2 regions of the Pseudarthrobacter sp. WHRI 8279 genome follow, and region 1 is predicted to be linked to the other one. Evidence: riboswitches for the same ligand, from Rfam matches in the RefSeq annotation. Region 1 holds a riboswitch; the other holds the start of a gene.
What was found. A riboswitch is a leader RNA that binds a small molecule or an ion and turns the genes downstream of it on or off. The one in region 1 is predicted to bind S-adenosylmethionine.
Positions count from the first base shown of each region.

Region 2: it holds a riboswitch for S-adenosylmethionine, as region 1 does, so the genes downstream of both, ABRP28_RS02370 (homoserine O-acetyltransferase) here and ABRP28_RS13935 (DUF1737 domain-containing protein) in region 1, are expected to answer to the same signal.

Region 1 covers NZ_CP168162.1:3,005,110-3,020,684, reverse strand. The annotation lists gene ABRP28_RS13955 (DUF222 domain-containing protein) at 1-1,501, opposite strand, end outside; gene ABRP28_RS13950 (DUF1905 domain-containing protein) at 1,624-1,926, shown strand; gene ABRP28_RS13945 (O-succinylhomoserine sulfhydrylase) at 1,941-3,149, opposite strand; gene ABRP28_RS13940 (rhodanese-like domain-containing protein) at 3,150-3,560, opposite strand; gene ABRP28_RS13935 (DUF1737 domain-containing protein) at 3,557-3,835, opposite strand; SAM riboswitch class IV at 3,849-3,962, opposite strand; gene opgC (OpgC domain-containing protein) at 4,266-6,680, shown strand; gene ABRP28_RS13925 (GNAT family protein) at 6,716-7,306, opposite strand; gene ABRP28_RS13920 (hypothetical protein) at 7,447-7,704, opposite strand; gene ABRP28_RS13915 (TetR/AcrR family transcriptional regulator C-terminal domain-containing protein) at 7,977-8,690, shown strand; gene ABRP28_RS13910 (pyridoxamine 5'-phosphate oxidase family protein) at 8,776-9,240, opposite strand; gene ABRP28_RS13905 (aminodeoxychorismate lyase) at 9,307-10,236, opposite strand; gene cls (cardiolipin synthase) at 10,337-11,809, shown strand; gene pabB (aminodeoxychorismate synthase component I) at 11,886-13,946, opposite strand; gene ABRP28_RS13890 (low molecular weight protein-tyrosine-phosphatase) at 13,997-14,536, opposite strand; gene ABRP28_RS13885 (LysE family transporter) at 14,648-15,271, opposite strand; gene ABRP28_RS13880 (methyltransferase domain-containing protein) at 15,399-15,575, opposite strand, start outside.
Region 2 covers NZ_CP168162.1:533,649-549,223, forward strand. The annotation lists gene ABRP28_RS02350 (DUF222 domain-containing protein) at 1-541, opposite strand, end outside; gene ABRP28_RS02355 (VOC family protein) at 758-1,396, opposite strand; gene ABRP28_RS02360 (S8 family serine peptidase) at 1,672-3,498, opposite strand; SAM riboswitch class IV at 3,747-3,862, shown strand; gene ABRP28_RS02365 (bifunctional o-acetylhomoserine/o-acetylserine sulfhydrylase) at 3,905-5,230, shown strand; SAM riboswitch class IV at 5,351-5,466, shown strand; gene ABRP28_RS02370 (homoserine O-acetyltransferase) at 5,480-6,595, shown strand; gene ABRP28_RS02375 (MFS transporter) at 6,777-8,159, shown strand; gene ABRP28_RS02380 (alcohol dehydrogenase catalytic domain-containing protein) at 8,272-9,390, shown strand; gene ABRP28_RS02385 (LysR family transcriptional regulator) at 9,474-10,373, opposite strand; gene mmsB (3-hydroxyisobutyrate dehydrogenase) at 10,508-11,410, shown strand; gene ABRP28_RS02395 (CoA-acylating methylmalonate-semialdehyde dehydrogenase) at 11,477-12,961, shown strand; gene ABRP28_RS02400 (hypothetical protein) at 13,060-13,593, opposite strand; gene ABRP28_RS02405 (SGNH/GDSL hydrolase family protein) at 13,652-14,521, opposite strand; gene ABRP28_RS02410 (alpha/beta hydrolase-fold protein) at 14,600-15,250, shown strand; gene ABRP28_RS02415 (RNA-binding S4 domain-containing protein) at 15,293-15,520, opposite strand; gene ABRP28_RS02420 (DMT family transporter) at 15,554-15,575, shown strand, end outside.

The DNA.
Region 1 (15,575 bases):
CTGGATCCGGCTGCTTTGCAGCACTCCACATGTCAGTAACCCAGCCTGGCCAGTGGGGTGGTTCCCAGTCCTGGTGTTCGCTTTTGTAGTGCCGGCCGGTGGGTGAGGTCCAGCCGGGCGGTTCATTTTTGGTGGCCGGTGTTGGTATCCATCCGCTGGAATGCCGAAGTTTGTGGTGCTTCGGGCAGGGCTGTCCGAGGTTGCTGATGCCGGTGGTCCCGCCGTGCTGCCAGGCCAAAAGGTGGTCTGCCTCGTTATCCAACGAGTTGTTGTTGCAGCCGGGGAAGGAGCATTTGCCGTCCCGCATTCGCAGCCAGTCACGCATGGCTTTGGTGACCCGGTAGCTGGTCCGGCCGATCTCCAACGGGGCCCCGTCCCTCGGATCAACCAGGACCCGATGGAACGAGGCGGCACCATTCGCGACGAGTTCCCGGGCCATGGACGCCGGTACCGGACCGTGCCCGTCCAGCATCGCGGGCTCATCCGTCAGTCCCATGAGGGAGAATACCGGCACGGTGACGAGGACCTGCGCCCGGATGGACGTGCCCTGGTCTGTGCCCGAGCCTGTGCTGCTGTCGCCAGGGCCGGTGCCGGAGCCTGTGCTGTCTTTGCCGTGGGTGCAGTCTATGTGGCCAGCGCCGCTGGTGAGGCCCGCGGTGGCGAGGACGTCTGCGCGGAGCAGGGTGAGAGTGCGCGCCTCGTTGGGGCTTTGCATTCCCCGGGAGAGGGCGGTGAGCCGGTTCCAGATCGCCAAGCCCTGGTCAGCGGGTAGGTAGGCCGAGAGCCAGGCCTTGCCATCCTGGCCAGGTGCGTACCCCACCCGGCGCTCCGCCACGCCCTTGGCGTGGCGCTTCTCCAATGATTCGGGATGGTGGCGTTCCCGCCAGGTCCTGGCTTTGGCCCTGAACCGGTACGCCGGCATCTCCCCGATCGTTGCCGCTCCGGGCGGTCTGGGTGTGTCCGGATCCAGGAAGTGGGCCTCCAGGGCCGCGGCGCCTGCGGGGTCAAGCGTGGCAGCCTCCTCCGCCATCCCCCGGGCATGCGCCCAGGAAATCGTCCCGGACCCTAACGCGGCAAGGGTCCGGGGCAGGGACGTGGTCAGGGCGTGGGACTCGGCCAACAGCGCACTGGCGGCCCGGTCACCGATCACCAGTGCACATCCCACCTCGGCCACCAGGCTCCGCTCCTGTGCCGCGGCCTCATGCGGCGAGGACGGCGGACCGTTCAACAGGCCCGTGGCGGCAGCGAGCACCTGAACCGCCTGCGCCTTCAACGCCGCCAGCCTCGCCTCCGATCGCGCCACTCCCGCCAGAACCCACAGTGCCCGGTCAGCAACCCGCTGCAACGGATCATCCAAAGCAGCAGCAGGACTTGGGGTGGCTTCGGGGCTAAGCCCTCCGGCGTCAACCGCAGCGTCCCTGCCATCCAATACAGCAGCTAACGCAGCGACGGCAGCCACAACGGCTGCCTCCGCCTGCTCAACCGCCGGGTCCGTTTCCATAAGGACATCATCCTGCGGGGGTCTGACAAAAAGGACCATACGGCAGGGGCTGTGGATAACTAGTGGCCTGCTGGATATCCACGGCCCTGGCGGCACCCCCGCAGGCATGCAATACTCGGCGCGTGACGTCGTCGTACTCGTTCAAAGCGGAACTCTGGCTGTACCCCGGCGAGGCTGGCTGGCATTTCCTCACCCTGCCCCCGGACGTCGCGGACGATGTCCGCGCACAAAATGCAGGGCGCAGCAAAGCGTTCGGCTCAGTCCAGGTGAGTGCGGAAATCGCCGGCCAAACCTGGCAGACCTCGCTCTTCCCGGACACCACAACAGGGACGTACCTTTTGCCGGTCAAGAAGGCTATCAGGGCCAGGGCGCGAATCAGCGAAGGCGACTCCGTGGAAGTGAACCTGTCCGTTCAAGGCGCCTGATTCCCGGTGCAACCCTAGATCTGCTTGAGCGCCTGCTCCAGATCGCCAATCAGGTCGTCCACATCCTCCAAGCCAACGGAAAGCCGCACAACGCCGTCGCTCAGGCCAATAGCGGCCCGCCCCTCCGGCCCCATGGCGCGGTGCGTGGTGGTGGCCGGGTGGGTGATGAGGGACTTGGCGTCCCCGAGGTTGTTGGAGATGTCGATGATCCGCAGGCCGTCCAGCAGCGCGAAGGCGGCTTCCTTCCCCGAGCGGCCCCCGGAGGGAGCCAGCTCCAGGGTGAGGACCGTGCCGCCGGCACTCATCTGCTTTGCTGCCAGCTCATACTGCGGGTGGGACTTCAGCAGCGGGTACTTCACCCAGCTGACGGCCGGCTGTTCCTCCAGCCACTCCGCGAGCCGCAGCGCGGTGGCCGAGGAATGGTTAACACGCAGCGCCATGGTTTCCAGGCCCTTGGTGAGGACCCAGGCGTTGAAGGCGGACAATGCCGGGCCGGTGTGCCGCATCAGCTGCTTCACGGGGCCCTCGATGAACTCCTTGGTGCCCAGGATTGCCCCGCCGAGCACCCGGCCCTGGCCGTCGATGTGCTTGGTCCCGGAGTAGACAATGACGTCCGCGCCAAACTGCCCGCAGCGCTGCAGCAGGGGAGTGGCAAAAACGTTGTCGACGACGACGGTCGCCCCGGCCGCGTGAGCCAGTTCGCTGACCGCCGCGATGTCCACGATCTCCTGCATGGGATTGGACGGCGATTCGAAGAAGACGGCGGTAGTGGGCTGGGACAGGGCCTCGCGCCACTGCTCCAGGTCCGGTCCGTCAACGAAGACCGTCTCCACGCCCCACCGCGGCAGGATTTCGTTCAGGATCACGAAGCAGGACCCGAACAGCGAACGGGCGGCCACTACACGGTCGCCGGCACCGAGCAGGGCACCCAGGGCGGTGAACACGGCCGACATTCCGGACGCGGTCGCAAAGCACGCCTCTGTTCCTTCCAGGAGGCGGAGCCGCTCCTGGAACGTTGCCACGGAAGGGTTGCCGTAGCGGGAGTAGACAAAACGCTCGTCCTCGCCCGTGAAGGCGCGCTCGGCGGCGGCGGCAGATTCGTACACGAACCCTGAATTCAGGAAAATGGCCTCACTGGTTTCCTGGAAGTTGGTGCGGTCCAGGCCGCCGCGCACGGCCTGGGTATCGGGGCTCCAGCCGGCGGCGTCTTCGTTGAAGGTCACTTAGATCTTTCCCAGGTTTGTTGGCAGGCCGCGGTTCTTCCAGCCGTTGACGGTGCGTTCGCCGAAGCGGTCGGGGTCGCCTTCAAAGCCCTCCAGCACGTTGTAGGAGGTGAAGCCGGCCTGGGTGGCCGCTATGGCCGCCGCGATGGACCGCTGACCGGAGCGGCACAGGAACACCAGTTCTGTTTTGCGGTCTTCGGGCGCCTGCTGGTTGAGGTCGTTGATGAAGTCCGGGTTTGGAATGCCCCCGGGGAAGGTCCACTGGATGAACAGTGGATCGTTCTCTGTTGCCTTGGTGTCCGGGATCCCGATGTGGGCCCATTCGCCCTCGGTGCGTACGTCCACCAGGATGGCGCCCTGTTCCAGCTTGTCCCAGGCCTCCTGTGGCGTCAGATCTCCTGCGTAGCTCATGCGTGGCCCTCGCCGTCGAACTCAAGGTCTTCGCCTGACGACTCCAGGTCGTCCACGGCATCCGCCACTGCGGCGTCTGCCGAGGCGATGGCTGCCGGCAGGACCACGGCCTGTGCCACGATCACGCTGGTGCCGTTGAAGGTTGCGGCGGGGCTGCCGTGCAGCACATAGCCTTCCGCCAGGGCGTTCGAGATCCGCTCGCAGAATTCACGGTTGTCCGGGCCGCTGATGAGGCGGTAGGACAGTTTTTCTTCAGGGGCAGGTGCGTCAGACACGACGGATCTCCTTCTCTCACGCTTGCAGCTCGAATGGTCGATATGCCGAGTATTCACCTGAGGCACCCCGCCGTGGAAGGAGGGTTGCCGACCGGCCAGTCAGGGCTTGGCGCCGGTACTCATTACTCCCCAAAAACGTAACACTTGCCGCCCGGGGCTGCACCGCCGTCGTCGTCATGTTGCGTAACTGAAGGATGCTGCGCGGAGGCGCGGCACCAAAGATGCATGCGCCACGTCCGTTCAACGCACGACGGCGGCGCCACCTTGGGCATGCAGGTGCCAGGTGCCTGCCGCCAGCGCCAGCCCGGATAAAGTTTGTCCAGGGGCGCCGCCCCGTCACTTGAGGAATAAGTCCCTGGGGGGTCTCATCAGCACGCTATCCGCTCCCGCACGTCCCGCCCCGAGCGGCCGCCCGCGGCCCCTCCACCGGATGGCTGCCGTCCTCGCCGCCGCGCTGATGGCCGTCCTGGCCGTGGTGGTGCCCGCCGGGCCGGCGCAGGCGGCCCGAAACCTCCCGGAGGAAGGCAAGCCGCTGCTGGGCGCAGTCCTCGAATGGGGAGAGGACACCGCCGGGGGCTTCTCCGAGCGGCTCGGGGCATCCCCCGCGATCTTCGGACACGACATCGCCTTCCCCTTCCGCGCCTCGGAAGAGGGCGACATCCGGGGCTTCCTGGAGCAATCCGCCGGACAGGGCGCCGATGCGATGCTCACGGTAAGGCCTGTTGTCCCGCTGGACCAGGTCACCCCTGACGCCGCTGCAGCTTTTGCCGGGGAAGTGCGCCGGATAAAAGGTGACTCTAAAAGCCAGCTGCTCATCCGCTTCGCTCCGGACATGAATGCCAGCTGGGTGGAGTGGGGCCAGCAGCCGGCCGCCTACCGGCAGTCATTCCAGGCGGTGACAGCGGCTTTCCGGGCGGCCGGGACCGCCGGCGGTTATGCCATGGTGTGGGAACCGTATTTGGGCAGGGACTATCCCTTCGAACGGAACCGGAACGCGCCCGCGCCCGGAACCGAAGGGTTCTCCCTGTTGGACACCAACGGCGACGGCGCCTGGAACAGCTCGGACAAAGCCTACGAACCCTACTACCCCGGGGACGACGCCGTGGACTGGGTGGGCTTGACGGCCTACCACGATGACACTGCAGGGGGTACCGCGGTCAATACCGTTCCCCGCGCCGGTGAGCTGCAGGAGATGCTGACGGCCTCCGGCGGGGAAAACTTCTACGGGACGTATGCGGCGGGGCGGGACAAGCCCTTGATGCTGCAGACTTCGGCCTTTTACAGCCCGTCCGCCGGAGGTGCCGCGGAAGCGGAGATCAAGGACAGCTGGTGGGGCCAGGTCCTGGGAGCTGCCGGATCAGCCGGTTTCGCGATGACGGGCGCAGTGGTCTGGGACGAACGCACCAGTACACGGGACACGGGTGTGGCCAGCATCGACTGGCGCCTCACCGGAAACGCGGGGATTGCCGAGGCTGCCCGCACCCGGCTTGAGGGATCCCCGGTGGTGACGGGGCCGGTTACCGATGTCACCCCTGGTGCATCGTTCGTCAGGTCCAACACGCTGTCCGGGGCGGCCGCCTGGAGCGTGGGGGCGGCCCTCCTCATCCTCCTGGTGGCACTGTGGCAACTCCCCGCCAAAGTCGGTGCGGTCACGGCCTGGGGCTACAGCGACAGGTCCAGCAGGGACTCCCGCGTGGACCTGCTCCGTGGCCTTGCCATCGTCTTTGTGGTGGTGAACCACCTGGGCCTGGTGTCGCTGTTCCAGCTCCTGACCCAGGAGGCGGTGGGCTTTGTTTCGGGCGCCGAGCTGTTTGTCCTGTTCTCCGGGCTGGTGGTGGGCATGGTCTATGGGCCCAGGGCGAAGGACGACTTTGGAACGGTGGTGGACCTTACTTCGCGCCGGGCAGGAAAGCTCTACCTGACGGCGCTGGTGGTGCTGGTGGGCGTCTTCCTCTTGTCGCTGCTGCCGGTGTTCCGGACAGATGCGCTCACGACCTTCGTGGACCAGGGCACGGGCGGTGCAGGGCATGAAGGTGCCGGCCGCAGCTACGACCTCTATGCAGGCATGGAAACGCTGTTCCAGTTCCCCGTGCCGCCACAGGTTCTTCCCGCCATCCTGCTGCTCCAGTTCGGGCCGTGGCAGTTCAACGTGATGGGCCTGTACGTGGTGCTGCTGCTGGCCAGCCCCCTGATCCTCGCGGCCCTCAACCGCGGTAAAGCCGTGTGGGTGCTGGCGGCATCGCTGGCCGTGTACGCGGCGGGTACGGTGACGCGCTTCCGGATCCTGCCGTCGCAGTTCGAGGATTCATTTCCCCTGCTGGTGTGGCAGGTGCTGTTCGTCGTCGGCCTGGCGGCCGGGTTCCACCGGCGGAGGATCGTGGCCTGGCTTTCAGCGCACCCCTGGGCGGTGGCGGCCTGCACCGCCCTGGCCTTCGCGTTTGCCTTCCTGTCATGGGGCAATCCGTACCTGGCCAACGGGTTTGACGTCCGCCTGGCGATCATGCCGGACACCGCGTACCGGGCCATGTATGACCTGTTCTTCGGACGCACCTACCTCGCTCCGGGCCGGCTGTTAAACGTCCTGGTCCTGGTGGTGGCGGCCTATGCCTTCCTCACCGCGTACTGGAAGCCGGTGCAGCGCGCCTTGGGCTGGTTCCTGGTCCCCCTGGGCCGCGCCACCCTCTATGTGTTCATCATGCACGTGGTTCTCATAGCCGTCGTTGCCAATATTCCTGCCCTCCAGCAGGGAAACATCTTGGTCAACACCCTCGCCTATGCCGTAGTCCTCGGGCTCCTCTGGGTGATGGTGCGGACCCGGTTCCTCTTCAAAATCATCCCCACCTAAGGACGCGACCTCCGCGGAGGCTTATCTGAACTCACTCATGGCTGCGGCAGGATCAGCTGGTGGAGCAGATGGTCCTGCCACCGGCCTGCGATCTTCAGGTATTGCGGCGCAACCCCAATCTCCCGGAACCCTGCCCGCTGCAGGATCCGCTTGGACGCTGTGTTGTGCAGCAGGGTGGCAGCTTGGATGCGGTGCAGGCCAAGCCCGGTGCGGGCGTAGTCGACCGCGTGCAGAACGGCGGCCGTGCCAATCCCTTGCCCGGTGAGTTTGTGGTCCACCCAGTAGCCGAGGTTCGCGCTGAGGAAGGGGCCGCGGACGATCCCCGTCAGCGTGACTGTCCCAGCCACGCGCCCGCCCGCCCGGCCGGTGCGCGGCGTGCCCCCGCCGTCGTCCTCTTCCTGTACCAGTACCCACGGAACTTCCGAGCCCAGCGCGTACTGGCCGAGCTTGGCGCGGATTATGTCCGACTGGTGCCCGCCGGTAAAGAACGCATCCGAGCGTTTCGGCTCCCATGGAGCCAGGTGCTCTCGATTGCGCGTGTAGGCCTCGGACAGCGCGACGGCGTCCGCGGCCGTGAGCAACCTGATGCGTAGTCCTGCGCGCAGGTCAGCGCTGCTGTCAATCATGTACGGATCCTTTCGGGCGGGGCGCTGTGGATGCAGCGTATCCGGCCGCCGCCAAGAAGAGATCCGCAGGAACAGGAATGGCGTGGACCCCGTGCCCGAAGGCACGTGGTCCACGCCATTGTCCGTCTACTGCGGCTTTGCTATACGAGCCCGGGGTAGCTCGCCAGGATGTAGTCGGCGGCAGCGGGGCCCTTCATGCGCAGCCCGTTGTGGCCGGAGGCAATCCTGCGGTGGCTCATGGCTGCCCAAAAGTCCGATTCAGGTCCCGGTTTCTGCTGGTTGATAAAGCACCAGCTGGTGTACAGGCCGTACAGGCGGTCACGGTCCAGCGTGGATTCCGAGGCCTGGTCGAGGTAGGTGGCTTCTTTGAGAAAGAGGTCGAACTGCGAATGTGCCAAGACGGCTTCCCTTCGCTAAGTGCGGTGGTACTGCCGTTCGGCTACAGCAGCGAACCTCAATGCCGTGCACAGGGCAATGGAGTGTGGATGAAGCCGCAAAACAGGTGGGCTGCTGAACAGCGGCACTACGAATTTGCTGACTACCGAATTGTTGGTTCCGGGCGGTGTCACTGCCGCATCTACACTGTAGACTTTAGCCGTAGACAACCAATCAGGCAAGCGCATGGAATTTCCCTCCCCATCAGGGCTTGCCGCCATCCAGGACGGAAACAATGGCCTCCGCGAAAGTCCCCGCGAACTTCACCGGGCCAGCCCAAAAGCAGCGCCTGAGCCGGGAGCTCGTACTGGCGAAAGCGCTCGAAGTGGTTGACGCCGAAGGCCTGGACGCACTGACCATGCGCCGCCTCGGCCAGGAACTGGGCAGGGACCCGATGAGCCTCTACCGCTATGCGGAGAACCGCGCCGCGCTGCTGGACGGGGTCACCGAGCTGGTGCTCAATGAACTCACCATCCACCCCCAGGATCCCGACTGGAAAGCCCAGCTGCGCCAGATCGCGCACGATCTACGCCGCCTGGCCCTGCAGCACCCCAACGTGGTGCCACTGCTCGTGACCAGGCCGCTCTCCACCCCGCTGGGACTGCGGCCGCTGGGCACCCTGCGTCCCCTCGAGCAGATCCTCTCCCTCCTGATCGGGGCAGGCTTCAGCCCGGCCGACGCCCTCCACGTCTACCGCGCCTACTACGGCTTCCTCTATGGCCATATCCTGAACGAACTCCAGGAATTCGTGGTGGACCCGGAGGAGAACGAAGCCCTGCTGCGGCTCGGCCTGCACCGGTTGCCCGCCAAGGAGTTTCCGCGGCTGCGGGCACTGGCCCCCGCCCTGGCCGAGTACGAGGGCTCGGCCGAGCTGGACCAGGGCGTCACCATCCTGCTGTCCGGGCTCGAAGCGCAGCTTTCACTGCGCCTGGGCAGCTCGGCCGGCTAACCGCCGTCCGCAAGTGCCAAGCCGCGATCGGCAAGCGCCAAGCCGCCGTTGAAAACTCCCTGCGGACGCCGGACCGGGAACGGAACTACTCGAAGGAAGCGCGGCGCTTGTCCTGGGCGCGGGTGGCCCAGACGTCGGGGCGGTTCACCTTGAAGCGGCGGCCCGTCAGCGCGCGGGCCGACAGCCGGATGTAGTTCGCCTTCTCGCCCGGCTGCCATGGTTCAAGTCCCAGGCTGTCCACGGCATCCTTGTCTGCCTGGTCCTCGATGAGCTGGGTATCCCCGCGCAGCACCACGCTCCACGCCTCTTCGGTGTGGGGATCGTAGCCGTCGATTTCCAGGGCCGCAGGCCGTTCGGACAGTGCGCTCCAGAGTTTGGTGACGCCGGCCGTCCGGAACGCGATGCTTCGGCGGTGCACCACGTAGTTGATCGGGAAGATCTCCGGGTGGCCGTCCACTACCACTGCAAGGCGGCCGACTGTGTCATTAGCCAGGAGTTCCCAGCATTCGTCAAAGGTCAGGGTGCCATCCGGCTGCGTCTGCGAGTCCATGAACCACACCTTACGGCCACTGTCCCTGCGGAACCTAGAGTGCGACGGCCCGAATCGCAGGCCGAGCTACTGGATGCCCGCAAACAGTTCGTTGAGTTCCGCGGTGAGTTCCTTCTGGACTGACGGCGTGCCCACCTGCTTGCCGTCGATGTGGTTGACCGGGGCCAGCAGCCGGACACTGGAGATCAACCACACAGCATCGGCGTCCAGCAGGTCCTGCGGCTCCAGCGGGCCGTAGCCCAGTTCCCATCCTGCTGCCTTGGCGGCGGTGAACAGCGCCCCTTGCGACGTTCCGGGCAGGATCCCTCTGTCCAGCTGGGGCGTGATCAGCCGCTTCACGGATGTGCCGTCGTCGGTCTTTTCCACGTGGGCCAGCAGCACAGTGGAGGTGGGACCCTCCAGGACCCGGCCGTCCGTGGAAATGAAGATGACGTCGTCCGCGCCCTGTTTGTGGGCGTGGCGCAGGGCAGCCATGTTGACGGCGTAGGAGAGTGTCTTGGCGCCGAGCAGCAGCCACGGTGCGCGCTCGGCGGCGTCGCTGTCATAGCCGCGGTCAAGGAGGATGACGTCGATCCCGGTTTCGCGCTGGCGCCGGGCGCCTGCGCCCACGGGCGAGACCTGCACCCAGCAGGTGGGGGCAGCCGCGCCCTCCACACCGCGGGTCACCACAAGCTTCACCACCAGTTCGTCCCCGGCCCCGGCGGCGGGAGGGTTCTGGACCCGGTGCTCGGACAGTGCGGTGGCAATGGCCCGGCGCCACTCGTCCTGACCGGGGATGGCGAGGTCAAGCGCGTCTGCGGAGCCGGCAAGACGGTCCAGGTGGGCCTGGATCTTCCGGACGTTTCCGCCCACGGCCAGCATGGTCTCGAAGACACCGTCACCGCGGGTGGCGCCCTGGTCTGTCACCATCAGCTGCGGCTGGGAAGCGTCGGCCAGCCGGCCGTCAGGGTAAGTGGGGTCGAGGAAAACGAGAACCACGGGCGCTGGAGAGGTCATGGCTCCAGCTTAGTGCGGCGTCCCACCGATAAGCTGGGCGAAGTGCCCTGGCTGGAAACCGTCCGCCGGGAGCTCATTTTCCGGGGGTTCATCTCACGTGTTGTGGCCATTTTCGCTTGCCGGCACCGCTCCAGGGTGGGTGGTTGTGGTGCTGGGCATCGCCGACCTGGTGATCAGGGTGCTGGCTGTGGGCATCATTCCCGGCAACAGGCGGCCCACTACGGCCATGGCCTGGCTGCTGGGCATCTTCTTCGTTCCGTTCGTGGGCATCATCCTGTTCCTCCTGTTCGGCAACTTCAAGCTCTCCAGCCGCCGCCGGGAGCAGCAGCAGCAGGTCAACGAACGGGTGCGGGCCGGGATCTCCTCGCTTGCCGACGTCGAAAGCGACTACCCGGGACCCGAATGGGTCAAGTCCGCCGGGGAACTGAACCGCAGGCTGGGGTCCCTGCCCATGGTGGACGGCAACTCCGTGGACCTGATCCCCGGCTACCCGGACTCCCTGCTGGAGATGACAAACGCGGTCCGCAAGGCGAAGAAGTTCGTCAACGCCGAGTTCTACATCATGAGCACGGACCACATCACCGACGACCTCCTCACGGCCATGGAGGAGGCAGCCGAGCGTGGCGTGGAAGTGCGCGTGCTGTTCGACCATATCGGCACGCTCCGGGTGCAGGGCTACCGGAAACTGCTGAAGCGGCTGCGCGCCGGCAAGATCCAGTGGAAGCGGATGCTGCCGCTGCTGCCCATCCACGGCCAGTGGCGCCGGCCGGACCTGCGCAACCACCGCAAGATCATGGTGATCGACGGCGAAATCGCCTTCACGGGTTCACAGAACCTGATCGAGCCCTCCTACAACAACCCCCGGCACCGCAAGGCAGGCCGCGAATGGGTGGAGCTGATGGCCTGCCTCCGCGGGCCCATCGTCACCACGCTGAACGTTGTTTTCGCCACCGACTGGCTCAGCGAAACCGATGAATCGCTGGAGCACCAGCTGCAGCTTCCGGCCAATCCGGAACCGGGGAACGTCACCGCCCAGGTGGTTCCCAGCGGCCCCGGGTTCATCACCGAGAACAACCTGCGGCTGTTCAACACCCTGATCTACTCGGCCCAGCACCGGATTTCCATCTGCAGCCCCTACTTTGTTCCGGACGACTCGCTGCTCTACGCCATCACCACAGCCGCCCAGCGCGGGGTGGACGTGGAGCTTTTCGTATCTGAGAAGGGTGACCAGTTCCTGGTGCACCACGCCCAGCGGTCCTACTACGAGGCCCTGCTGGAAGCCGGCGTCCGGATCTACCTCTACAAGGCCCCGTTCGTGCTCCACGCCAAGCACTTCACCATCGACGACGAGGTGGCGGTCCTCGGCTCCAGCAACATGGACATGCGCTCCTTCTCCCTGAACATGGAGGTTTCCGTCATGCTGTTGGGCGAGGACATCGTCACCAAGATGCGGGCCGTGGAGGACACCTACCGGGACATATCCCACGAGCTCAAGCTGACGGATTGGATCAACCGGCCCCTGGCGGCCCGCTACGTGGACAACGTGGCGAGGCTGACGGCAACGGTCCAGTAAACCCTGGGAGTTTTTGTCCACTTATGTAGGGTTTAGGGGACCTGAAGTCTGCATATCTGGACAAAAACTCCAGGGGTCAGGTGTGGGGGAAGTCCGCGCCGAGCGTTGAGAGGACGCCGAACGCCTTGGTGCGGATTTCCTCGTATTCGTCCTCCGGATCCGAATCCGCGGTGATGGCACCGCCGACGCCGAGCGTCAGTTCCGCCGTTCCGTCGCCGCGGGTGCTGGTCACCAGGGTCCGGATGGCGACGGCGAGGTCCGTGGCCCCGTCCAACGAAAAATAGCCGATGGCTCCCGAGTAGACCCCGCGGGGTCCGCCTTCCAGGCTGTCCAGGATGGCCATGGTGCTGATTTTGGGCGCGCCGGTCATGGATCCGGCGGGGAAGCAGGCGGCCACGGCTTCGGCCCGGGGTGAACCGGGTTTCAGCTGCGCATCGATGGTGCTCACCATCTGGTGCACCGTGGCGTAGCTTTCGATGGCGCAGAGCCTGCTGACGGTCACCGAGCCGGGCACGGCGAAATGGCTCAGGTCGTTGCGCAGCAGGTCCACGATCATGATGTTTTCGGCGCGGTCCTTCAGCGCCGTGGCAAGGTCTGTGCGAAGTTTGGCGTCCTCGGCAGGGTCTGCACCCCGGCGGCGGGTTCCCTTAATCGGCTCTGCCCGCATGCCGCCGTCGGCCGCGATTTTCAGGAACCGCTCGGGCGAAGTGCTGGCTACCGTGAGGCTGCCAAAGCGCAGGTAACTGGCAAAGGGGGCGGGATTCCTGCGGCGCAGCGCCAGGTAGGTGGTCCACGGATCCAGGGCATCCGCCGGAATGTCCGCGGACAGGGCGGTGGTCAGGCAGACCTCGTAGGAGTTCCCCTCCCCGATCTGGTGCTGTGCTGCAGAGATTTTCGCCAGGTATTCAGCGCGCGTGTCCCGGCTGCGGAATTCCGGCGCTGCCGGGAGGACGACGCCGGTGCTGCCGCCGGCCCTAGCGGCCGGCCCTGCGTTTTCCACGGCGGCCCGCGCCCGGTCCAGCCAGTCATCCGCGTCGGGAGCGTCCAGTGCCAGGAGCCAGGCGGTTCCTTCGGCGTGGTCCAGGACCACGGCCCTGCCGGCAAAGATGAGCGCCGCGTCGGCGGTGGGGGAGGGAACGTCGGTGCCGCCCGTCTCGCGCTTGAGCTCGTACCCCAGGCACCCGAGCCAGCCGAGCGTGAACCCGCCGGGGTACGCCTTGGGACTCTCGACGGCGGGGAGGCCCCACAATGTGTCCAGCCAACGGAAAAACGGGCCCTGTACGGTGGCGGTGGCGCATCCCGCGCTCATCAGGCTCTGGCCCGAACGGTGCGTTACAGACTGGCCGAACGTGCCGCCGTCGTCCGCCATGATGCTAAAGCGGCTGCGCTCCGCAGCCGCCGCTTCCCCTCCGTCCTGCTCCGGCAGGGCCCCCGCGTTGGAGGAGTCCAGCCAGACGGCGTTGGCCGAGCGGCCGTATAGGGAACGGAAAAGTCCTGGGCCGTCCGGGCGGACGTCCAGCCGTTCCGCGCGGAGGCGCAGCCCCCGCCGTGCTGACAGTTCCGGTGCCAGGGCCGGGGCCAGCGCCGGAAGGTAGGGGAGGACCTGCAGCACGTCCGCCGGTGCTGATCCGTCCGCGGGGTTCCGGACGCGGATATCGGCAATGCTGGGGACGTTGTCCGCCGCGAGCCACGCCTCTTCCTGCGCTGCCCACTGGTCCCAGAACGGCTCATAGGTTTCGCCATCCCGGTCCAGCGCCCGGATCCGGCGCACGTCATCCGGCGCTTCGGCCCAGATCACCGCGTTCAGCAGCGGCCGGGCCTCTGCCGCGGCGGCCCCGACGCCCTCCACAATGACGATCTCGGCCGGAAGCGTCACCCGGGATTCGCCGTCGTAATGCTTCTCCCAGTTCCAGCAGACCCAGGAGGCTGCCTCCCCGCGGCTCAGGGGAGCGAGCACCGTGGAGACATACCTCTCGATGCCCGCCGCCAGCCCATTCCAGCCGGGGTATATGTCCTCAAGGTGGAACAGCGACACCCTGTGGTGCGCGCGCAGCCTGGCGGCCAGTTCGACGGCGAGCGTGGTCTTCCCAGCGCCGGAGCGTCCGTCAATGGCGATGATGACGGGGGCTGGGCTCATGGAGTAGAGCGTACCTTTACGGCCGCCGGCCTTGCACAACGGGCAGGGAGCTAACGGGCCTGCCGCTGGAGTTCCGCGCCCCGGAGGACGGCCGACTTGATGTGCTCCACGATCCCCGGGAGTGCAGCGTGGATCTGGTGCCAGACGGCGTCGAAGTCCGCGTGGCCGCCGTACCAGGGGTCCTCGATGCCCTGGTCCAGCAGGTCCAGGCCTGCCGTGGCGGGATCGAAGCTGCGGAACATGCGGATCTTGTCCAGTGACTCCTGGTCCGGAGCGGCTTCGCTGAGCCAGGCATAGTGGTCGATGTCCAGCGCAAGGATCAGGTCCCTTGAATGGAACCAGTCCAGCTCCCACTCGCGTGCCACGTGCTGCTCTGAGCCAAGCTGGGTGGCGGCGAGCCGGCGGGCGGCCCGGGGGTCAATGGGGCGTCCGGCCTCGTAGCCGGTGGTTCCTGCGGAGTCCACGGCCACCAGGCCGTCCAGGCCTTCGCGTTCAAGGGCCGCGGCGAGCATGAGCTCAGCCATGGGGGACCGGCAGATGTTTCCGGTGCAGACGGCGATGACGCGGTATGGGCTCGACGCTGAGTTCATGAAACTAAGCATGCGCGCTATTGGACGGATTGGCTAGAGAAGTCATTCACATTGCTTGACAGCCTTGTAAAGAAACTTTCTTTCCGTGTCACGAACGCTGGATGGTTGAGTCTAGTGAAGGACGGCGAGGAGGATGCCCACGCCGATGAAGAGCACGCCAAAAACCTTGCTGAGGACCAGCTGCCCACGGGTGGAGCGCGTAAAGCGGTGGAAGGACCGGGCGGCTGCCGCAAAGAAGAACCACATCACCAGGATGTCAATGGCAATAATCGTGGCAGTCAGCACAATGTACTGGGGGAGCAGCGCCTGTTCGGGCCTGATGAACTGGGGCATGAAGGCCAAAAAGAAGATGATGGCCTTGGGGTTGAGCAGATTGACCCACAGCCCCCGGCGGAAGATGGACCAGGCGGGCTCATTCCGGAGGGCGGCGGTTTGCTGCTCTTCGAGAACCGGCTTGCTCAGGAACTGCCTGATGCCCAGGTACACCAGGTAGGCGGCGCCTGCGAAGCGGATGATGTTGAAGGCGACGGGAGAGCTTGCCACCAGCACTCCGACGCCGAGCGCCACGATCACCACGTGGATCACCAGGGCTGCCTGTTGTCCCAGGATGCCCCAGATGGACCGGCGGAACCCGGCGTTCAGGGAGTTGCTCATGGTGTTGATGGCTCCGGCGCCGGGCGTGAAGCTGATCAGGGTTCCGGCGCCCACCAGGGCGAGCCAAAGGGAGAATTGCACCATTCGAGTTTAGTGGTCGTTGGCGCCACCTAATCACCTGTTTGCCCTGATGGCGGGCCGCAACTGCCGTACAGCAGGTGCACCCGGTGAGACCTGTGGGCAAGCCACGTATCAAAGCGCCGCAAGGTCAGGCCCGGGCGATGACCTCGCCGTTGGGGATCAGGAACCACCCGTCGTCGGTGGAACCCCAACGGTGCCACCCGGCCGAGATCCGGGCCAGGTCCGCAGGGTTGGCGAAGCCGTACTCCAGTGCCTGCTCCGCGAAGGCGGAATGGAGCACGCGTTCGCCCCACACGCGCGCCTG
Region 2 (15,575 bases), 1.9 Mb from region 1:
ACCGGTAGGCGGGCATCTCCCCGACCGTGGCGGCGGTGGCGGGTCTTGGTGTGTTGGGGTCGAGGAAGTGGGCCTCGAGGGCCGCGGCGCCGGCGGGGTCGAGGGTGGCGGCCTCGTCCGCCAGGGCCAGTGCGTGCTGCCACGAGATTGCTCCGGCCTGCAGGGCCGAGAGGGTCAGGGGCAAGGTCGTGTCCAGGGCGTGGGACGCGACCAGGAACGAGCTTGCGGCCCGCGGCCCGATGGCCAGTACTGCGCCGATTTCCGCGGTGATGGACATTTCCTGCGCCTGCACCGGCGCCCCGGGAGGGGCAAGGGCATGGGCGGTGTCCGCGTACTTCATGGCGGCGCGGGCTTTCAGGCCTGCGAGCCCGGCTTCGGCCTCCTTGGCACCGGCGAGAATATCCAGGGTCCCATCGGCCAGCCCGGCCAACGGATCAGCAGCCGAGAACGGCTCTGAACCACACGCGTCCACCTCAGCGTTGAGCACAGCGAGGGCGGCGCGGATGTCCGCAAACGCCTTCTCCACCGCTTCGCTGCCCATGCACTAATCATGGGGGGAGGGTCTGACATTTACGCCGGAAGAGGCCGGGCGCGCGGGAAACCAGGCAAACCAGATCTGCTCGGAGACGAATTCGGCCGCCATCGGCGGGTGACGCCGTTGTCACCTGCTGATGGCGGCCGAAGCTTAGGCGGGCAGTCTCAAGTATCTGCCCGGGTTGATACCCGGCGGGGGCGAACCCATGCCGGGAGGGGAGAATCAGATAGTGACTGCCCCGTTGGCGGTCTCGAAAGTCACCGAAAGGATTCCGGGTGTTCCGTGCGGTGCCACCCACTCCACGGCAACGTCTTCCAACGGCTTCTCCACGGGTTCACCCAGCCACTCGGTTACCCGGGCGGCAGAGCCGGCTATGGTGAGGCAGCTCATCTTGACGTTGCTCTCGTAAGCGTTGGAGGGGTGCAGGGAAGGATCGCCCTCCCACTTGAGCATGTACGGGACCTGTGGGTCTGCGATCAGGCCGAGGATGCCGATCTGCTTCCAAACGAGTTCGCGGCCGTCAGGGAATTTACGGTTGCCGTTGACTGAGGAGCGGCCCAGGCGTTCCTCGAAGGGGGCCAGGTCATCTACCTCGACGCACCAGCCCATCCAACCGCCGCCGGCTGCAGACCGTGCACGCACTGCCTGGCCGAAGGGCGCCTTGTCCGAAGCCGGGTGGTCCAGGACCTCAACGACCTCAAGGTACTTGTGCCCCGCGAGTGGGATGATCATATTCCGGGTTCCGAACCGCGGGTGGACTCCACCCTTTACTGCCTCGACGCCGAGGGCAGAGGAAATCCGGTCAGTGGTGGCAGCCAGGCCATCGTGTTCACAGGCGTAAGAGACGTGATCCATGCGCATGGCAACATCTTGGCACTTTGTGATCGGGCTCTCAGCTAAGGGTAGCCTTACTGGGCTCCGGGCTTTCAGTCGTGCTGAAATTCACGCCCACAACAAGCCGAGGGTCCGATTGTTGCCAGCCCTGGACACTGTTACCAGACGTGCTGGCGATGAGGCGGACGGTGCCGCTGCAACTCCTGCAGCTGGCATCTGTGGGGCTGCCCGGGGGGCACGCCGGTAGTTTTGAGCGATTGTCGTCGCTTCGCCGGCATCGCAACGGCACGCCATCAACACCTTTAGAGCCGTTCGGTCCATATGCTTCCGTTGGACCAGTAGATGATGCCGTTTTCGAAGCGCTGGGCACGAGTATACGTATTCAAGGAGTACTCGTCCGTGACCGGGCGCCCGATAAAGGCGTAGCCTCCTCTCCGCTCATACTCCCAGCGGATGGCCCCCTGCAGCAGCCTGGTTCCATACTGAGGTGTGAAGTAAAAGGTTCCACCCTGGAAAGCCTGGACCGCACCTCCCTCAAGCCAGCGGCTCTCATCGGACACAGGGTAACCGGCTACGCCGGTCTGGCCGCCCTTATTCCACCATGCCTCCCGGATTCCGGCGCCGATGTAGTGAAGGCCAATTTGCGGTGTGTAGTACATGGTTCCATTCGTGAAGTGCTGGGCTATGGCTCCGCCGCCCAGAGACTCCTCGTCCCGGATGGGGTAGCCCGAGTCATGCCCGTTGAACCACTTCTTCTCAATGGCACCCCACAGCGGGTGTGCCCCACCTGCAGGCGACCAGAAAATCAACCCATATTGGAACTGTTGCTGCGCTCCGCCCTGGACTGTTTGTTCCTGGCTGATGGCCGCGCCCAGCTGGGACGCTGGTCCGCCCAGTGAGTCGTACTTGGCCCCGATCGCCCCCGCCACCGAAAAGTTGTTGACGGAAGCTGATCCGGTGTACAGCAGACGGTTCGGCGTTCCACTTCCGGATCCTGCAACCTTTCCTCCGGTCGCGGACGAGAGCAGCCGATCGGTCACCTGGCTGGGTGTCAAAAGCGGGTTGCCTGAGAGGAGGACAGCGGCAGCACCAGCCACATGCGGCGTAGCCATGGACGTTCCGCTGAGTGACGCCGTGGCCGTTGCGGAAGTATGCCAGGCGGAGCTGACGCCGACACCCGGCGCGTAGAGGTCAACGCATTTGCCGAAATTGGAGAAGGAGGCCTGGCGGTCCGAAGAATCGCTTGCCGCGACCGTGATCGCCGACGTCGTGCGGGCTGGAGAAGCCGTGCAGGCGTCAACGGCGTTGTTCCCCGCTGAGACAATGGCCGGGAGGCCGTTGGTGATGACGGCCTGGACTGCTGCGTCGAGCACGCTGCTGGTGGGTCCGCCGATGCTCAGGTTAACTACGGCCGGGGTGCCAGGGCGGTGGTGATCTGCAATCCAGTCCAGCCCTGCGATGATGTCCGAGTAGAGGCCGGAGCCATCGCATGCGAGTGCCCGCACCGGAATGAGGGTGGCGGATTTGGCCACGCCATGGACGGCGCCGCCGATGACTCCTGCCACGTGCGTGCCATGGCCGTTGCAGTCGCTTGATCCCAGGCCGTCAGCCTTTGCTGTCCATCCGGCGCTGACCCGGCCGCCGAAATCGGCGTGGGATGCCAGGATCCCGGTGTCTACTACGTAGACGCTGACGCCCTGGCCGGAGGCGGCAGGTGTGTAGGAGCCGGAGAGGGGCAGCGCCTGTTGATCGATCCGGTCGAGGCCCCAGGGGGCATTGCGCTGCACCTCGGAGACCGTGACCGCGTGGTCCGGCTCCACTGTTGCGGCCCGGCCTGAGCGCAGCAGGGCGGCAGCCTGCCCCGGCGTGGCCTCGATGGCCGCGCCCTTCACCGCCTTCGTAAATGTTCTGTTGACGCCGATTCCCTGGGCGCGGAGGGCTGCCGCCTCGGCCGCGACGTCCTTGCCCGGAGCGAATTGCACAAGGTAGCGGCCGCCATCGTCCACAGCGGCAGAAGGAGCGGCGTGTGCTGCGGATGCCGGCCAGGGACCGGCTGCCACCGCGCCTGAGCAGAGGGCGACGGCGGAGAGCAGGACGGTGCGACGTGCCAGGCGAGAGAACTGGGGCAACTGAAGTGTTCCTTTGGTATGGAAGCTGAAAGGCGATGAGACGGGTTCCCGGCTCAAATCTAACGGGGGACCGGTGGCAAACGGCCAAACTTCGCGCAATCCTGCGCATCTTCTGCGGAACCTTGGGAAATCAACATACGGTGCCTCCCAGCGCTGCGTCCGGCGGGGTGCGTCCCGCAGGAGGGCGGGGAAGTCACAACCGGTCACACTCATGGCGGCGGGCACATGCTGTTCCTACACTGGGCTCAGGTCATGAGCGCCAGCACCAAGCCCCGGCTTGCTGGCCGGCAACCCTCCTTCCGCGGTGGGGTGCCCCGGGTGAGGACCTGGCTGTCCGGCAAAGGCCGGACAGCAAGCGCGGCCCGCGGTGCTTTGAGCATGCCGGGCCCAGTCAAAGGAGCCTTAGATGTCCAACGGATGGTCATTCGAAACCCGCCAGATCCACGCAGGCCAGGAGCCGGACAGTGCCACGGGCGCCCGTGCACTCCCTATCTACCAGACCACGTCCTTCGTGTTCCCCAGCGCCGAGAGCGCCGCCAACCGTTTCGCCCTTGCTGAACTGGCACCTATCTACACCCGCATCGGCAACCCCACCCAGGAAGCCGTGGAACAGCGGATCGCCAGCCTTGAAGGCGGGCTCGGGGCACTGCTGCTCAGCTCAGGCCAGGCCGCTGAAACCTTCGCTGTCCTGAACATCGCGGAAGCCGGCGACCATATCGTCGCAAGCCCCAGCCTTTACGGCGGAACCTACAATCTCTTTGCCCATACCCTGAAGAAGTTCGGCATTTCGGTCACCTTCGTGGCGGACCCGGACAACCTGGAGCAGTGGCGCGACGCCGTGCAGCCCAACACCAAGCTCTTTTTCGGGGAAGTGGTCTCCAACCCCCGCCAGGACGTCCTGGACATAGAAGGTATCTCCCAGGTGGCCCACGATGCCGGGGTGCCCCTCATTGTGGACAACACCCTGTCCACCCCGTACCTGATCCGGCCGCTGGAATGGGGAGCGGACATCGTGATCCATTCGGCAACCAAGTACCTGGGCGGCCACGGTTCCGCCATTGCCGGCGTGATCGTGGACTCCGGGAAGTTCGACTTCGGCAAGGACCCGGCGAAGTTCCCGGGCTTCAACACCCCGGACCCCACCTACAACGGGCTGGTGTACGCCCGGGACCTCGGCAAGGACGGTGCCCTGGGCGCCAACCTGTCCTACATCCTCAAAGCGCGCGTCCAGCTGCTCCGGGACCTTGGTTCCGCCGTCTCCCCGTTCAACGCCTTCCTCATTGCCCAGGGGCTGGAAACGTTGAGCCTGCGCGTGGAGCGTCACGTTGCCAACGCCCTGGACGTGGCGCAGTGGATGGAAGCGCGTGACGACGTCGAATCGGTCGCCTACGCGGGGCTGCCCTCCAGCCCCTGGTACGAGAGGGGCCGCAAATATGGCCCCAAGGGCACGGGCGCGATCGTGTCCTTCAACCTCGCCGGCGGGGCGGAGGCCGGCAAGCGCTTCGTGGACGCGCTCGAACTGCACTCCCATGTGGCCAACATCGGTGACGTCCGCTCCCTTGTCATCCATCCCGCGTCGACCACCCACAGCCAGCTCTCCCCGGAGCAGCAGGCGGTGGCCGGGGTAACGCCCGGCCTGGTCCGGTTGTCTGTGGGAATCGAACACATCGATGACATCCTGGCCGACCTGGAAGCGGGCTTCCGTGCCGCCAAGGCGGCCACGGGCGCCTGAGCAGGAGCAAGGGCCGACGGCGGGGTCCCGGGCCGGGCGGGCGTGCCTGCCGGGCCCGGGACCGTCACAACCAGTCACACTCTTGGCGGCAGGCGGGTGCTGTTTCGTACACTCGAACCAGGTCATGAGTGCCAGTGACAGCCCCGGCTTGCTGGCCGGCAACCCTCCTTCCGCGGTGGGGTGCCCCGGGTGAAGACCTGGCCTGCCGGTCATTCGACGGCAGGCAAGCGCGTAAGAAGAGGTCTTGCCATGACGGTTACCGTCGCCCGTACCACCGTTTCCGGACACGGAATAGTCCGCTATGCCTCCATTGGGGGACTGGAACTTGAAGCCGGCGGCTACCTGCCGGACGTCACGCTGGCTTATGAAACCTGGGGCACCCTCAACGAGGACGCCAGCAACGCAGTCCTGATCGAACATGCACTGACCGGCAGTACGCACGTCACCCGTGGCGATACCGACGAACAGGGCTGGTGGGAGCAGCTGGCCGGGCCGGGTGCTCCGGTGGACACGGACCGTTTTTTTGTAGTGTCCATCAACATTGTGGGCGGTTGCTACGGATCCACGGGGCCGTCCTCGCCGGCACCGGACGGGGTTCCCTGGGGATCCCGGTTTCCCCTGGTCACGCTGCGGGACAGCACTGCGGCGGAAGCCCGGCTGGCCGACCAGCTGGGAATCAAGAACTGGTTTGCGGTGCTGGGGGGTTCCATGGGCGGAGCCCGCGCACTTGAGTGGGCCATCACCTTCCCGGAACGGGTGCAGCGCTGCGGAGTGATCTCCATCGGCGCGGCCAGCACGGCCGAGCAGATTGCCTTTGCCCAGGCACAAACCCTGGCGATCCGCCAGGATGCGAATTTCAACGGGGGCGATTACTACGGCGGCCCCTTTCCCGAGGATGGCCTGGCCCTGGCCCGGCGGATTGCGCACATCACCTACCGCTCCGCGGCGGAACTGGAAGGCAGGTTTGGCCGCGCACCCCAGGCTCCGGAGTCACCCCTGCAGGGCGGGGTCCTGGCCAACCGAGGCCGCTACCAGGTGGAAAGCTACCTGGACCACCAGGGGAACAAGCTGGTCCGGCGGTTTGATGCCAACAGCTACATCGCCATCACCGAGGCCCTGATGAGCCACGACATCTGCCGGGGGAGGGGGCCGCTTCCCGAGACCCTGGCGCGGTCAGGTGCGCGTTTCTTCGTGGCAGCCGTGGACTCGGACCGCCTCTACTTCCCGGCCCAGTCCCGCGAACTTGCCGCAGCCCTCCCCGGAGAAGTGGACGTGCACCTCATCACAGCGCCGATAGGCCATGACGGCTTCCTGACGGAAATAGGCCAGCTGGGCCACCAGCTCAGGGCACATCTCTCGGACTAAAACCGAGGTTCGCGGGCAAGTGGATGTGCATTTATGCAGATAGCCTCTGCATGATTCGCCGTTGAGCTTGGCGTTCAGGCGGACCATACTCGTTGGGACCCGGCGGTTCGTGGCCAAAATCACACGTATCCGCCACAGCCTGTCCCAGTGGTGTCGAAGAAGACGCCGAAGGAGTTCATCAATGAGTACGGAAAAGTCCGCCGCGCGGCGGCCCGAGGAAACCGATGTCAAGGCCTCCGGCCTGAAGAAAGTCGTCACGGCCTCCATGGCCGGCACCGTGGTTGAGTGGTACGAGTTCTTCCTTTACGCCTCCGCCGCCACCCTGGTGTTCGGCAAGCTGTTCTTCCCCAACTCCGGAACAGAGCTGGACGGCATCATTGCAGCCTTCGTCACCTACGCCGTCGGCTTCGTTGCCCGCCCCATCGGTGGCATCGTCTTCGGCCACTTTGGCGACAAGTTCGGCCGCAAGCAGTTGCTGCAGCTGAGCATCATCCTGGTGGGTGTTGCCACCTTCCTCATGGGCTGCCTGCCCACATTTGCGCAGATCGGCTACTGGGCCCCTGCCCTGCTGGTGTTCCTGCGCTTCGTCCAGGGCTTCGCAGTAGGCGGCGAATGGGGCGGCGCTGTGCTGCTCGTCGCCGAGCACAGCCCGAACAAGTCCCGCGGTTTCTGGTCCAGCTGGCCGCAGTCCGCCGTCCCCATGGGCAACCTGCTCGCCACGGCCGTGCTGTTCACCCTGTCCTCCACCCTTTCCCCCGAAGCCTTCCTCGGCTGGGGCTGGCGCGTAGCCTTCTGGCTCTCCGCAGTGATCGTCATCATCGGCTACTACATCCGCACCAAGGTCCAGGACGCGCCAATCTTCCTGGAAGCCCGCAAGGAAGTCACCGTCGAGAACAAGGGCTACGGTGTGGCCGAGGTCTTCCGCCGGTACCCGCGCGGCGTGTTCACCGCCATGGGCCTGCGCTTCGCGGAGAACATCCTCTACTACCTTGTTGTCACGTTCTCCATCACCTACCTGAAAGTGGTTGTGCAGACGGACACGTCCCGCATCCTGCTCCTCCTGCTGGTGGCACACTTCATCCACTTCTGCGCAGTCCCGCTGGTGGGCAAGATGTCGGATTCCCTGGGACGCCGCCCGGTCTACATGGCCGGTGCAATCCTCGCCGGAACCTGGGGCTTCTTCGCTTTCCCCATGATGGACACCGCCAACGATCTCATCATCCTGGCTGCCATCACCATCGGCCTGCTGTTCCACGCCCTGATGTACGCCGGCCAGCCGTCCATCATGGCGGAAATGTTCCCCACCCGCATGCGGTATTCCGGCGTTTCCCTCGGTTACCAGGTGACCTCCATCGTGGCCGGTTCCCTGGCGCCGATCATCGCCAGCTCGCTGCTGGGCAGCTTCGGTTCGTCCCTTCCGGTGGCGTTCTACCTCCTGGGCGCCTGCGTGGTCACCGCGGTCTCCGTCTTCTTCCTCAAGGAAACCCGCGGCATCTCACTTCATGATGTCGATGCCGCCGACGCGAAGGGCACGGCCGATCTTCTGGCCGCCGCCAAGAAATAAAGCCGACAGGCATTCCTCACGGCACAGCACCACGGACAGGGCGGCTGCCCGGACCTGCACGCACCGCAGGTCCGGGCAGCCGCGTGTCCACACACCTAAGGTCAGGAACACCATGCGAGCAGCAGTCCTCTATTCCACAGTTCCTTCAGGCACCAGCTATGCCGAAGCGCAGCCCCTGGTGGTCCAGGAGCTCAGCCGTCCCGAACCGCGCGCGGGCGAGCTGGGTGTCACAATCACCTACTCCAGCCTGTGCCACTCAGACCTGTCGGTCGTGGACGGATCCCGCGTCAGGCCGCTTCCCATGGCGCTGGGCCACGAGGCCGTGGGGCGGGTGGCCTCGGTGGGCGAGGGCGTCACCGACGTGTCCGTGGGGGACCACGTGGTCCTTGTCTTCGTTCCCAGTTGTGGCTCCTGCCGGGCCTGCCGGGCAGGGCGGCCTGCGCTCTGCCACCGGGCCGCCGAGGTCAACGGCTCCGGTGACCTTTTGCACGGCGAAGCCCTGCTGCGCACGCCTGCGGGCGAGCGCATCAACCACCACCTTGGGGTTTCGGCCTTCGCGGATTATGCGGTGGTTGCCCGCGAGTCAGTGGTGGTGATTGACGACGACGTCCCCGACACGGTCGCGGCGATGTTCGGCTGCGCCGTGCTCACCGGAATGGGCGCAGTCCTCAACACGGCCGCCATCCAGGAAAGCCAGTCCGTGGCAGTTTTCGGGCTCGGCGCGGTGGGGCTTTCGGCCGTTATGGCTGCGGCGCTCGCCGGTGCTTCCGCCGTTATTGCGATTGATCCCAACACCGCCAAGCATGGGCTGGCCATGGAGTGCGGTGCAACAGCGGTGGGGACTCCGGAGGACGCCGCCCGCCTGATCGCCGAAGCCGCCGGTGACGGTGTGGACATCGCAGTTGAGGCCGTGGGCTCGGCCCGGGTGATCGCGTCCTGCCTTGGGCACGTGACGAGGGGCGGCGCCGTCGTCTCCGTCGGCCTCCCGCACCCCACCGCAGAGCTGACAGTACCTGCCCTGCAGTTCGCCGGGGCGGGCAAGCGGCTGCTGGGCTCGTACATGGGCGACGCTGTACCGGACCGGGACATTCCCCTCTACCTGGGGTACTGGCGCGACGGCCGGTTGCCCGTGGAGCTGCTGCACACCGACACCAGGCCCCTCGCCGAGATCAACGAAGGACTCGACGCGCTCGCAGCCGGGCAGGTGGTGAGGCGGCTTTTCCAGGCGTGAAGCGTGGCCGGCTGCCAGCTCCCTGGTGGCTGACTCCCAGGTCGCTGAAGGACAGGTTACTGGCACGTCAAGCCGCCAGCAGGTCACGCGGCCAATAGATCCTGGCGTTCCGCCACCTCCTGCTGAAGCGCACCAATCACGGCCTGGACCCGGGCGGACCGCAGCGATTCCGGCCGTGCCACTGCCCAAATGGGGACCTGGCGCTGGAAGGCGTCAGCGAGCACCGGAACGAACTCCGGGTTGTGCGCCACCATGAAGTTCGGCAGCAGGCCGATTCCGGCGCCCCGGCGCACCGCCTCCACCTGGGCAAAGATGCTCGTTGCCTGGAAACTTGATTTCGGCATGGGCAGCTGGGAGGAGCGGTGCCCCAGCTCGGCAACCTGGAGCGCCGACTCAACGTAGGAGACGAATCCGTGCTGCCCCACGCCGTCGGGCGTCTCCGGCAGGCCGCGCTCCGCGGCGTAGGCGGGGCTGGCGTAGAGCCGGAGGAAGTAGTTGGTCAGGAAGATGGCCTGCGCGTTGCTCACATCGGTGCTGCCCACCACCACCTCCAGGTCCACACCGGAGCGGTTCTGGCTGACCCGCCGCGTGGCGCTCAACATCTCCACGTTCAGCATCGGGTGCCGCTGCTGGAGGCGGACCAGCGCGGGCGTTACGAATTCGGCGCCAAAACCGTCCGAGGTGCTGATGCGCACCATGCCGGACAGGGCGTCCCGGTCCCGGTTTGTGGCAGCGGCCAGGGAGCCGAGCGTTTCCTCGATCCTTTCCGCCGCGGCCACGGCTGAAGCCCCGAGCTCCGTCAGTTCCCACCCGTGCGGGCTGCGCTCCAAGGTGCGGCCGCCCAGTTGCCTGTCCAGTGCCAGGATCCGGCGCGAGATGGTGGTGTGTGTTGTGCCCAGCGTTTCGGCAACGGCGTTAAAACGCCCAAGCCGGGCCACCGTCAACAGAATGAGTAAGTCGTCCGGACTCGGAAGCTGTGCCATCCCTACCTCCCAGCCGTGTGCATCCATGCACATGGCCTCTGTGAATTTTTACCTTGATTGCACTTTAGCGGGATGTGAGGGTGGACACAGACCTTGCGGCCGTCGGCCGGAGAAAAAGCGAAGGAGCTTATGCCATGGCAGTCATTGGTTGGATCGGTTTGGGAAACATGGGCGGTTCCATGTCGGCGAACCTCGCAAAGGCCGGGCACGACGTACGGGGGTTCGACCTCAACCCGGCCGCCCTCGCCGCCGCGGTAACCGGAGGGGTTAAGCCGGCCGGCAGCATCGCAGAAGCCGTGGCGGGCGCCGACGCCGTCTTCACCATGCTTCCGAAAGGCGAGCACGCAAAGGCGGTCTACCTCGGCGGGGACGGGGTGCTGGCGCACGCCGACGCGCGTACCCTCCTCATCGATTCCTCCACCATCGATATCGCCGCGGCGAAGGAACTGCACGACGCCGCCGCTGCCGCCGGCTTCCGCTTCGTCGACGCCCCGGTTTCGGGCGGGATGAGCGGCGCAAAGGCCGCAACCCTGACGTTCATGGTAGGCGGCGAACCTGGCGCCGTGGAGGAGGCCAGCAGCTTCATCGAGCCGATGGCCGCCAATGTCATCCCCACCGGCGGACCCACCACGGGGCAGGCGGCCAAGATCTGCAACAACCTGATGCTCCTTATCAACCTGGCGTCCACGGCGGAGGGTGCCGTGCTGGCCGACAGGCTGGGCCTGGACAAGAAGGTGTTCTGGGACATCGCCTCGGTCTCCTCCGGCGACAGCTGGGCGCTGCGGACCTGGTATCCCGTTCCGGGCGTCGTTCCCACCGCCGCGTCCAACAATGATTTCGCACCAACGTTCACCGCGGAACTGGCGAACAAGGACATCGGCCTGGCCATCAGCGCCGCCGAGGACACCGGCACACCGCTGGAAATCGGCAGGCACGTGCAGCAGCTGTACCAGCGCCTCATTGACGCAGGCGAGTCCGGAAAAGACTGCTCCATGATCATCAGGCTTGCCGATGGATCGCTTGATCCAGCGAAGTAGCCGCCTTGGCGGGGACCCGTCCGCAGGCACCACAGCCATTCTGAACTCCCTTAGAAAGAGACCTCCGTGCACACCATTCCGCATTACATCAACGGCAGCCGCGTCACCGATGCCGAGCGGTTCGGCCCCGTCTTCAACCCTGCCACCGGCAAGCAGGAAAAGCAGGTGGCGCTTGCCTCAGCGGCCAGGGTTGAGGAAGCCATCGCCGCCGCCAAAGCCGCGCTGCCGGCCTGGCGGGCTGCGAGCCTCGCCAAGCGGACCAACATCTTTTTCCGCGTCCGCGAAATACTCAACGATCGCAAGTCCGAGCTCGCCGCCATCCTGACCAGCGAGCACGGCAAAGTCCTCTCCGACGCCGAGGGGGAGATCTCCCGCGGACTGGAGAACATCGAGTTCGCCACCGGCCTCTCCCACATGCTCAAGGGCGAACGCTCCGAACAGGTGTCCAGCGGCGTGGATGTCCACTCCGTCCGGCAGCCCGTGGGCGTGGTGGCCTGCATTACGCCGTTCAACTTCCCCGCCATGGTGCCGCTGTGGATGATCGGCAGCGCCCTGGCCTGCGGCAACACGGTGCTTTTGAAGCCCAGCGAGAAGGACCCGTCCTCCGCCGTGTTCATCGCAGAGGTCTTCGCCGAGGCAGGACTTCCGGCCGGTGTGCTGAACGTGGTCCAGGGTGATAAGGAAGCTGTTGACACTCTCCTGGAACATCCGGAGGTCAAAGCGGTCAGCTTCGTTGGATCAACGCCCATCGCCCAGTCGATCTACAAGAGGGCAGCGGACCACGGCAAACGCGTCCAGGCCCTGGGCGGAGCCAAGAACCACATGGTGGTCCTGCCAGATGCGGACCTGGACATGGCAGCGGACGCCGCCATCTCCGCGGCCTATGGCTCTGCGGGCGAGCGATGCATGGCAGTGAGTGTGCTCGTGGCCGTGGGCAGCATCGCCGATGACCTCGTGGCTGCGGTCAAGAGCCGGATGGCCACCCTGAAAATTGGACCCGGCACGGACCCGGCTTCCCAGATGGGTCCGCTGATCACGGCCGAACACCGCGAGAAGGTTGCCTCCTACGTTGCCGGCGCCGAAAACGAGGGCGCCACCGTAGTTGTGGACGGGCGAACACAGCAGTTCGATTCGAACGGGTTCTTCATCGGCGTCAGCCTGGTGGACCACGTCAAGCCCGGCATGAAGGTCTACGACGACGAAATCTTCGGCCCGGTCCTGTCCGTGGTCCGGGTGGACAGCTACAGTGACGCTGTCCGCCTGGTCAATGACAATGAGTTCGGCAACGGAGTTGCCATTTTCACCCGCGACGGCGGCGCAGCGCGGCAGTTCGAGTTCGACGTCGAGGCCGGGATGGTGGGCGTGAATGTGCCCATTCCGGTGCCGGTTGGCACCTTCTCTTTCGGCGGCTGGAAGAACTCCCTGTTCGGTGACACCCACATGTACGGGCCGGACAGCATCCGGTTTTACACCCGCGGCAAGGTAGTGACAACCCGCTGGCCGGACCCGGCAACGTCGGTCATCGACCTGGGTTTCCCGCAGGTGGATTGAGTCAGCAAGTGGACTAGGTCAGCAGGTGGACTAAGCCGGCGGAGCTGGATCCCGGAGCTACGCGCACGCTGCTCGTGTCCGGTGGCAGTCAGTGGCAGTCAGCCGTTCATGATCTCGCTGCGGCGGGTCATGTACTCCTCGACGGACAGCTCACCGTTGCTGTACTGCTGGTCCAGTTCCGCGAGCTTGCGCGCCCGGAACCCCTGCGGGGCCGACGGCGGCGGGGGAGTGGCCGGGGCTGAAGGCTGCTGCGGGGCTTCTTCGTGCTGGTTCTGCCCGTAGGGCTGCTGCCCGTACGGCGGAAACTGCTGGTCCGTGGGCGGGAACGGCGGGACGGGCTGGATCGGCGGCAGGGGCTGGTTGGGCGGGAGCGGCGCAGGCCGCTCTATCTGGCGGAAACCGCCCGCGAGGTAGTCCTGCTGGGTGAAGCCGTCCCGCGGTTGCTTGCTCTGCGGACCGTTGGAGCCAAAGCCTCCAGCCCCGGGGAATTGACCGGCGCCGGGGAACTGCTCCGGGTACCGCCCCGAGAAGGTTTGCTCCTGGTTCCGGCGGGCCACAGACTTCCGGTACATCCGCATGGCCATCGGAATCACGAATGACAGGATGATGATCCAGAAAAACAGGTTGCTCACGGTGCTAAGCCTCTCGTGTGTGTCCCTCCAGCTTAACCCCGGCGCGTTAACAACGGACTCAGTTCCGGCTTCCCGCGGCCTGCCCCAGCGGACCCTCGCCGGACCCCAGGGGAACGCCCGGACCAAAGACGGGACCCGGCGTCGGCCGCTTTGCCGTGATGCCGTCCCCTGACGACTGGTTGCGCAGCCGGCGCAGCACCCATGGCACAAAATACTGGCGGGCCCACACCAGGTCCCCGGACCGCGCCTCCCGCCAGCTCCGGGGCGGGAACGGCTTTGGCTGGAGGGGCTGCAGGGTGTGCTCCACGTTCAGTGAATCAAGCACCATGGCGGCAATCGTGTGGTGGCCCAGGGGCGAGAAATGAAGCCGGTCCTCGTCCCACATCTGGGGGTCGCCGAGCTGGCGGAGGGACCACATGTCAGCAATGACGGCGTCGTGCCGGGCGGCGACAGTCCGCAGGTTCTCGTTGTAGATGGCCACCTTGCTGCGGATCCTGCCGAGCACGGACGTGCCGGTGTCCGGGCCGTTGAAAAGCACCACCGTGGCACCGCCCATGGTGAGGATCTGAACCACGGAGTCCAGTTTCCCGGCGAGGACATCCGGATCCCCGCCCCGGCGCAGGAGGTCGTTGCCGCCCGCGGAGAGGGTAACCAGGTCAGGCTTCAGCGCAAGGCACGGGGCGAGCTGCTGGTCCACGATCTGCTGCAGCAAACGGCCCCGGACCGCAAGGTTGGCATAGGCGAAGTCCGGCTGGATCCGGCCCAGTTCCTCGGCAACGCGGTCCGCCCAGCCGCGGTAGCCGCCCGGGCTTGAAGGCTCGGGATCCCCGATGCCCTCCGTGAAGGAGTCACCCATGGCCACATACCGGGTCCACGGGTGGGAGCCGGCGGTCATGGATGGGGTCTCGATGGCGCTTGTGTCACTCACGGTCCTATCCTGCCTTTCGCTTCCCTGGCTACGCCAACGTAGGTAGTTACCTGTGGGTAACTGGTATGAATGGAAACCATGACTGACGCCGAAGTATTTCCTGCCCCTGTTGTCCTGTGGTCCCATCCGGAGGACCAGCGCGATGGCAAGCCCCTGCTGGTGCTTTTGCACGGCTATGGCGCAAACGAACAGGACCTGCTGAGCCTGGCCGACCTGCTGCCCGGAGGCTTTGCCGTCGCGTCCGTCCGCGCCCCCATCGCCATGGGTCCGGGGTTCACCTGGTTCCCGCTCACGGCCTCCATCGACTACTCGCTGGACCGCGTCAAGGAAGCATCGGCCTACGTGCTCGAATGGATCGACGCCATCAAGCCAGGGCACCCGTCCGTGTCCCTGCTGGGCTTCTCCATGGGCATGGCCATGGCCACCACGCTCCTGCGCCAGCGGCCCACGGACTTCGCCGCCGTCGTCGGACTTTCAGGCTTCGTGGTGGACGCCGGCGACGATCCCAGCTTCAAGGACTCCGAGCTGGACGGCACCGTGCCCCTGTTCTGGGGCCGGGACCAGCAGGACCCCGTGATCACGCCGGACAAGATCGACTTCACCATGGGCTGGGTGCGCAAGCACGTCAAGCTCACCAAGGTCCTCTACACCGGCATGTGGCACGGTATCAACCAGCAGGAGATCGGGCACGTGGGGGAGTTCCTCACCCACGAGGTCCTGAAGAAGTAGGAAGAACGACGGCGGGCGGCGGCCCAGTGCCGCCCCGCGCCGTCAGGCTGCGGGCGCCACCACGCGCACGGTCTGGCCGTTCACCGTCACGGTGTCGCCATTGTGCAGCTGCCGGCCGCGGCGGTCGTCGATCTCCCCGTTGACCTTGACCAGCCCGTTCTTGATGAGCTCCGCGGCCTCCACGCCGTCCTCCACCAGGTTGGCGAGCTTCAGGAGCTGGCCCAGGCGGATCATGCTGTCGCGGATGGTGATCTCTTCAACATTGCTCATAGAAGCAATGATGCCTGACGTAGGGTTGATTCAATGACTTCCAGCCCCCGCCTGC